DNA from 3 places in the Paenarthrobacter sp. CC6 genome. Region 1 is predicted to be linked to each of the others. Evidence: riboswitches for the same ligand, from Rfam matches in the RefSeq annotation. Region 1 holds a riboswitch; each other region holds the start of a gene.
What was found. Region 1 has a riboswitch for cyclic di-AMP ahead of PV760_RS12550 (aggregation-promoting factor C-terminal-like domain-containing protein). Riboswitches for the same ligand answer to the same signal wherever they lie in the genome.

Region 1 (2,257 bases):
GTGCGGCAGTGACTCCATGAGGTGGCCGTGCAACCGGCGGAGGTTCGCCTCGAGCCGCGCTTCCTCGTTGCAGACGGGCACGGTGAGGTCCAGGACAGGAACCCGGGCGGGGACGCCCGCGCCCGGGTCCTGCGGGTGGTGGACTACGGTCCCTGGATCCGTGATGGTCATGGATCCAGAATGAAGGATCAGATTATGAACGCTTTAGGCGGAAGCTGTGACACTACTGTGAGCCCCGGCAAGCACCTGTGAAAACGAAAGAAGCCGCCCCGGTTCCCGCCATCCGCTCCAGTAAGAACTGAGGCAAACGGCGGAAGCCGGGGCGGCAATCAAACAGCTTGGCTTAGTACCAGTTGTTGGCCAAGTGGAAGGCCAGGGCAGCTGACGGGGATCCGTAGCGTTCCTTGATGTAGTTCAGGCCCCACTTGATCTGGGTCTGGTAGTTGGTCTGCCAGTCAGCGCCGGCAGAAGCCATCTTGCCGGCCGGAAGGGACTGGACAATGCCGTAGGCGCCGCTGGAGGCGTTGGTGGCAGTGGTCTTCCAGTTGGATTCCTTCTCCCACAGCGTGTTCAGGGCAGTCATTTCGGCGGCGCTCCAGCCGTAGCTGCCAAGAATGCTGGCTGCGTAGGCCTTGGCAGCAGCGGGGTCATCCACAGCCTTGGGAGCAGCTGCGGCGGCTGCGGCTTCTGCGGCGGCGGCAGCAGCGGCGTCGGCTGCCTGCTTTGCGGCAGCGTCAGCGGCGGCCTTTTCGGCGGCAGCCTTTTCTGCGGCGGCCTGGTCGGCTGCTGCTTGCGCGGCGGCCGCCTGATCTGCAGCGGCTTTATCGGCGGCAGCCTTGTCAGCTGCGGCCTTTTCGGCGGCGGCTTTGTCAGCTGCGGCCTTGTCGGCGGCAGCCTTCTCAGCTGCGGCCTTCTTGGCTGCTGCGGCTTCCTCAGCGGCCTTGTTGTTGCTGGCCTCGGCGGCGGTCCGGGCTTCGGCCACGCGGCTTGCCTCAGGGAGAGTAAGAGCTGCGTTGGCGGCGGTTCCGAGCGATGCAACGCCCAGTGCAGCGGCGATAACGCCGGCTACTACGGACATGCGTGCACCGGACTTGCCGTCACGGGCTGCCTTCTTGAGGACTGACTGCGACTTGGTCGACGGGTTGTCGTTATGGTCGCGGTGACGCGCGGAAGGGCGCGTCTGATCGTTAAATTCAGACATGTGTGATTACCTCTCAGCGCCTGCGGAGTTAGCTGTCGGGTTCGGATGAGGTCATCCGGCCGCGCATCACGCTGCGGCTTCACCCCAAGGGCCGGCAATAAATGCCTGGGCCCGGAGACTCTGGGTCCCCCGTCTCTGCCTCGGAGAAAGTACGGACTCCGGGAAGTGGCAGAGCTCGGCGCATCCCGGATGTGGGCCAGTTGGGGCGACCCACCCTTTCGACGGTACAGGAGGTTTCTGCAGAAGTCACATTTAGGTAACAGAGATCACGACGACGGTGAGTCGCCTTGCCGGGATCGTTACAGTTGTCCGCCGCTCACGGTTGGAAGCCTCACGGCGAATTCAGTACGACCCGGACGGGAGGTCACTTCGACGCTTCCGCCATGCGCTTCAACTATGGATTCCACGATCGAAAGGCCCAGGCCTGACGTTCCTTCCGACCCCGACCGCGCTGCGTCGGCCCGGGCAAAGCGGGAGAAGATCCGGCCTTGGAAATCGTCCGGAATGCCGGGCCCGTTGTCCGTCACGGTCACCACTGCACTGCCGTCGGCCGAGAGCATCACGCCGGTGACAACCGTAGTTCCGGGATCTGTGTGCTTCCTGGCGTTCGAGAGCAGATTGGCCAGCACCTGGTGGAGCTGCGTGGCATCGCCGCGGACGGTGATGGGTTCATCAGGCAACGAGAGCTGCCAAATGTGGTCCGGGGCCATGACCTTCTCGTCGCTCACTGTCTCAACCACAAGCTGGGTCAGGTCCACATCGGTGACCTTGACCGGTTGGCCTTCATCCAGCCGTGCAAGCAACAGGAGGTCCTCCACCAGCGTGGTCATGCGCTCGGACTGGCTTTGGACCCTGGCCAGCGACTTCCTGCCGTCGTCCGTGAAGTTTTCGGTCATCCGCAGCAACTCGGTGTAGCCGCGGATGGCGGTTAGCGGGGTACGCAGTTCATGGGAGGCGTCCGCTACGAACTGCCGCACCTTGGTTTCGCTTTCCTGCCGGGCTTCCAGTGCGCTGGATACGTTGTTCAGCATCTGATTCAGGGCGTAGCCGACGCTC
Region 2 (2,257 bases), on a different contig from region 1:
CTCCAAGGCCCCCATGGCCGGGTGCCTGATGCTTAAGCAATCACTCGCACACCACACAGGACCCGGCACACGCCGTGCGTCTCAGATAAAGGTGGCCGGATCCACCGTCTTGTCGTTCACCATGACCTCGAAATGCAGATGGCATCCTGTCGAGTTGCCCGTCGATCCTACTCCTGCGATCTGGGCTCCCTTCGCCACGGCCTGTCCAACGGCAACGCCGATGCTGGCCAGGTGGTTGTACGTGGTCTTTAGGCCATTGCCGTGGTCAACGACGATCCTGTTTCCGCCACCGTACTGGCTCCACCCGGCCTCCACAACGGTGCCGGAACCGGCCGCGAAAACCGGAGTGCTGCAGGCCCCGGTCAGGTCGATCCCGGTGTGCCATTCCCCAGTTGCCCCGGTCAAGGGGTTCACCCTGAGCCCAAAGGGCGAGCTGACGTTGATCGACGCCATGGGAGCCTTCAGGCCGGGTGTCGTCTCAACCGGAGCAGGAGGGACCACCGCTTCTGTTTTGGTCTTTACCGCTGACGCGGCAGCTGCGGCCGGCGGAGCCACGGTGACCGGCGGGGCCGCCTTCGACCCGACCACGGGCCGGTCAAAGGCAAGAGAAGCGCCGGCCTCGGCGTTGATCACCGGCTGGGCAGCGACCGGGGCCTGCGCTGTGGGGGCAAGGTTCTGGCCCCCTCCTGCACGACCTGGATCCGCTTGGGCGGCTGACAGGACGCTCATGGCGATCAGCCCGGTGACGGCGGCGGCCGCACCAAAACGTGGGCTCCGTTCCCGTAGTGGAGTCGGAGGAAAGACCGATTTAGGGCGGCGCTTGGCCGTGTCTGACGTGGGGAAGGCGCGGCGACGGCCGTGCTGGGGTTGGGAAGGCAAGGTGGGGGTCCTCTCGGCGCCGGCGAAGTTAGCTGTCGGATTCGGACGAGTGGACTGTCCGGCCCGCCCCGCTTCTGACCCCAAGATTGGGCGTCGCAGGGCCGGCTTCACCCCAAGGCGCAGCATGCACCGTTGTTGGGTCCTCCGCCCCCGCCTGAAACTGGATACTCATGACCGCCGACGGGGTTTGGCGGAGCGGTCAACGCATACCCCGAACGGGTATGTACGCACCAACCCTAACCAAAAAATCAAAAAGTTACAATTTCGTTATCTAAGGATTCCCATGCCCCAGCACGCGCCCCGGATCCCGGCAACCGGAGAAGCCGGTCCACCACACTCGCCCCTTTCGCGCCGCCGGCTCATCACCTCGGCGCTTATGGGCGGGCTGGGTGCGCTTGCCCTAACAGGATGCGGAACCGGCGACACCCTGGCACAGCAGGCCAAGGCCGGTGATAACAAAAACTACGTCGCAGGTGATGGATCTGTCACCGAATACGCAGCCGCCGACCGGAAACAACCGGTGATCCTGAAGGGAAAGCTGTACGACGGCACGGCAGTTGACTCCAGCGACTGGCCGGGCAAGGTCATCGTCCTGAACTTCTGGTACGCCGCCTGCGCTCCGTGCCGGCTTGAAGCCCCGCGGCTCGAAACCGCCGCGCAAGAGTTCAAAGCCAAGGGGGTCCAGTTCTACGGCGTCAACGTCCGCGATGAAGAAGCAACAGCTGTCGCCTTCGAACGGACCTTCGGCGTCACCTACCCCAGCATGCAGGACAAGGACGGAGGCATCCTGCTGGCCTTGACCCAGTACATTCCACCGCAAGCCGTTCCCTCAACGCTCGTGATCGACAAGCAAGGACGGGTAGCGGCACGGATCCTGGGCCTGGCCGACCAGAGCATCCTCAAATCCCTCGTCGCCGGCGCAGCGGCCGAACCATAGCCCGGTGCTTTCCCCGGACATTCGTACATGCCATCAGCCTGCGCGCAACCCGGTCACCGTTGAGAACAACAAAGACCATCCTGGCTGACCCACTTCGGAGACGAAAGCGGCCGATAGCCCGTCGTCTTCCCTTGAATCACTCGCGTCCTTCAGGCTACCGACCACAGGTGACTGCGGTTCCCACCCAAGGTCGCCGTGGCCCGGCGGGAGCGGTTCTTCAAGGGCCCGGAACGCACACTCATAGTCAAAGAAGCCACCGCAGAATCGAGCGCACCCCATGGCAAGAAAGCAACAACCACCGAAGACGCGCCCCGGTATTCCCCCTTCACTTCCCGACACCGCCAAAAAGACCCGGATCTTCATCTGGGTCTTGTTAACAGTCCTCATCGGCCTTGGCCTGATCTGGTACAGCGTATTCACGCTCGGCAAACCCGCGCCCAC
Region 3 (2,257 bases), on a different contig from region 1:
ACAGCCTTCGAAAGAGTGTTCAACGGGTTCGAACGAACCGATTCAGCGCGATGGCGCGCAGGGGTAGTGCGTGATGACACGTAGGTAGCCTCTCCCAATGCCTGCGAGGTGAGCTGTCGGATTCGGATGGGAGTCATCCGGCCGCGCTGCTTCACTGGGAAACTTTGCGACTTAACCCCAAGGCCTTCATTCGAAGACCAGAAGTGGTTCCCCCGCCCCTGCCAGACGATTTTGCGAACGGACCTCGAGTGGTGGCAGAGCTAGGCAATCCACTCAAGTGCACCGGCCCCCTAAAAAGCCGATGCGCTCTGAAGGTTATAACAATTGAAAGCGAATGTCACATTCAGGTCACGAGGCCTGTCATCAATGCGAGAGAGCACCATCAACTGGCTTAGAGCCAGCCCATGGGGTCAACGACCTCGCCGTTGACCTGTACTTCGAAGTGGAGGTGGCAGCCGGTGGAGGCGCCTGTGGTGCCGCTCAGGGCTACGGTGTCCCCGCGGTTGACCGTCTGGCCCACCTGGACGTTGAAGGACGACAGGTGGTTGTACGTGGTCTCCAGGCCGTTGCCGTGATCCACAACCACGCGGTTGCCTCCGCCGTACTCGTGCCACCCGGCAAAAGTAACTTTGCCTGCTGCAGCTGCATGCACGGCAGTTCCGCATTGGGCCACGAAGTCCTGGCCGCGGTGGAAGTCGCCGGTGCCGCCCGTGAGGGGGCTGACGCGGTAACCGAAGGGGGAAGCGGTGGTGAGCGTGTCGAGGGGGCTGCCCAGGGTGCCCACGGAAGAAGCACGCTGGATGCTGCCGGCCGACTGGGCGCTGAGCAGTTGCTTCAGTTTTCCGTCAGGGTCCGCAGCGGTGGCTACAGCTGCGCGGCTGAAGTCGATTTTGGCTGATGCTGCCGCGGAAACCTCGGGCTGGCTTCCCACAGTGCCGCCAACGGCCAGGGCAGATTCGGACTGTCCCGATTCCGAGGTGGCCATGACGGGGCTGGTGGCCGGCAGGCCGACAGTCAGGGCAAGTCCGGTGGCGGCAAGCGCAACTCCGGCCTTCTGCCCGACGCCACTTGCTGCGGCGAAGTCGGCAACCTGGCGCAACGGGCTCTTACGGCGGCGCACCTGGCGTTCGGTGTCGCGGGGCCGGATCTCCGTTACGACGCGGGCTGGCCGCAGCTCAGTAGCGGGGCCGGACGCACGGCGGCGGCCCCTGACGTTCTGCGATGTCAAACTCTGTTCCTCTCTGAAAAGCCTGCGAAGTTAGCTGTCGGATTCGGGTCAGAGAGTTCAAAGACCCGGTCCGCACGAAGCGCTCACGGCACACAGGTATCCAAGGAGGGACTTGCATCAATGGGCACTTCTGCTGCGGACTTCACCCCAAGGCTGCTTCTTTAGACAGCCGCTTGTGGTTCCCCCGCCTCTGCCAGTGGTGATGGTTCACCCGATCCGCTGGCAGAGCTCGGCTCCGGATCAGGTAACGCTTTGGTATCAGCGCTAGTAGATAACTATAGGGGATTAAGGCCCTTGGTAATAAATTCGTTATCAACAGAAAGACGCCTGCGGCGGCGGGCCCTTATCATCAATTTCGAAAAACCGCAGGTCACACGCGCGCCAAAGCCCCTCAAAGTGAGGTTTGACACTGCCGGGAGGGTTGTCGGACCGGAAGGCTGTCAGTTGAGGGACACGAAGACGTGCGCTGCAACTTCAGGCGGGAGCTCCAAGGCTCCTTCGATGCCGGGCACCCGGACGGAGATGTACTCGCCCACGCGCTCGAGGGAGACCGGCGCCCCGGGCCGGATTCCGCCCTCATCCAACTGGGTGAGCAGTTCCGGCTCCACCTGGATGGGCTCGGCCAGCCGCGTGACGACCACCCGGGAGTCGGAGGCGTAGCCGTCCATGGCCTGCAGGAGGTTCACGTCGATCCGGGGGAACTGTGTTCCGGCCATGCCTCCCAGTGCTTCCAGTCCCGGAATCGGATTTCCGTAAGGTGACTCGGTGGGATGCTCAAGCAGTTCATAGAGCCGGCGCTCCACGCGCTCACTCATCACATGCTCCCAGCGGCAGGCTTCATCATGCACGTACGCCCAGTCGAGTCCGATGACATCGGCCAGGAGCCGCTCCGCCAGGCGGTGCTTCCGCATGACTTCGGTGGCCCGCTTGCGTCCGACTTCGGTCAGCTCCAGGTGGCGGTCGTTGGACACAATCACCAGGCCATCGCGCTCCATCCGGCCGATGGTCTGGGAGACCGTGGGGCCGGAG

Region 2: another riboswitch for cyclic di-AMP. It lies ahead of PV760_RS13745 (M23 family metallopeptidase); the one in region 1 lies ahead of PV760_RS12550 (aggregation-promoting factor C-terminal-like domain-containing protein).
Region 3: another riboswitch for cyclic di-AMP. It lies ahead of PV760_RS17815 (M23 family metallopeptidase); the one in region 1 lies ahead of PV760_RS12550 (aggregation-promoting factor C-terminal-like domain-containing protein).

The regions. Positions count from the first base shown of each region.
Region 1 covers NZ_JARDAN010000010.1:147,994-150,250, forward strand. The annotation lists gene PV760_RS12545 (glycosyltransferase) at 1-171, opposite strand, end outside; gene PV760_RS12550 (aggregation-promoting factor C-terminal-like domain-containing protein) at 344-1,201, opposite strand; cyclic di-AMP (ydaO/yuaA leader) riboswitch at 1,207-1,368, opposite strand; gene PV760_RS12555 (sensor histidine kinase) at 1,501-2,257, opposite strand, start outside.
Region 2 covers NZ_JARDAN010000011.1:139,039-141,295, reverse strand. The annotation lists gene PV760_RS13750 (cytochrome c oxidase assembly protein) at 1-36, shown strand, start outside; gene PV760_RS13745 (M23 family metallopeptidase) at 82-879, opposite strand; cyclic di-AMP (ydaO/yuaA leader) riboswitch at 885-1,082, opposite strand; gene PV760_RS13740 (TlpA family protein disulfide reductase) at 1,163-1,816, shown strand; gene PV760_RS13735 (DsbA family protein) at 2,094-2,257, shown strand, end outside.
Region 3 covers NZ_JARDAN010000020.1:62,301-64,557, forward strand. The annotation lists gene PV760_RS17810 (C40 family peptidase) at 1-23, opposite strand, end outside; cyclic di-AMP (ydaO/yuaA leader) riboswitch at 85-246, opposite strand; gene PV760_RS17815 (M23 family metallopeptidase) at 392-1,228, opposite strand; cyclic di-AMP (ydaO/yuaA leader) riboswitch at 1,233-1,473, opposite strand; gene PV760_RS17820 (iron-dependent transcriptional repressor DtxR) at 1,669-2,257, opposite strand, start outside.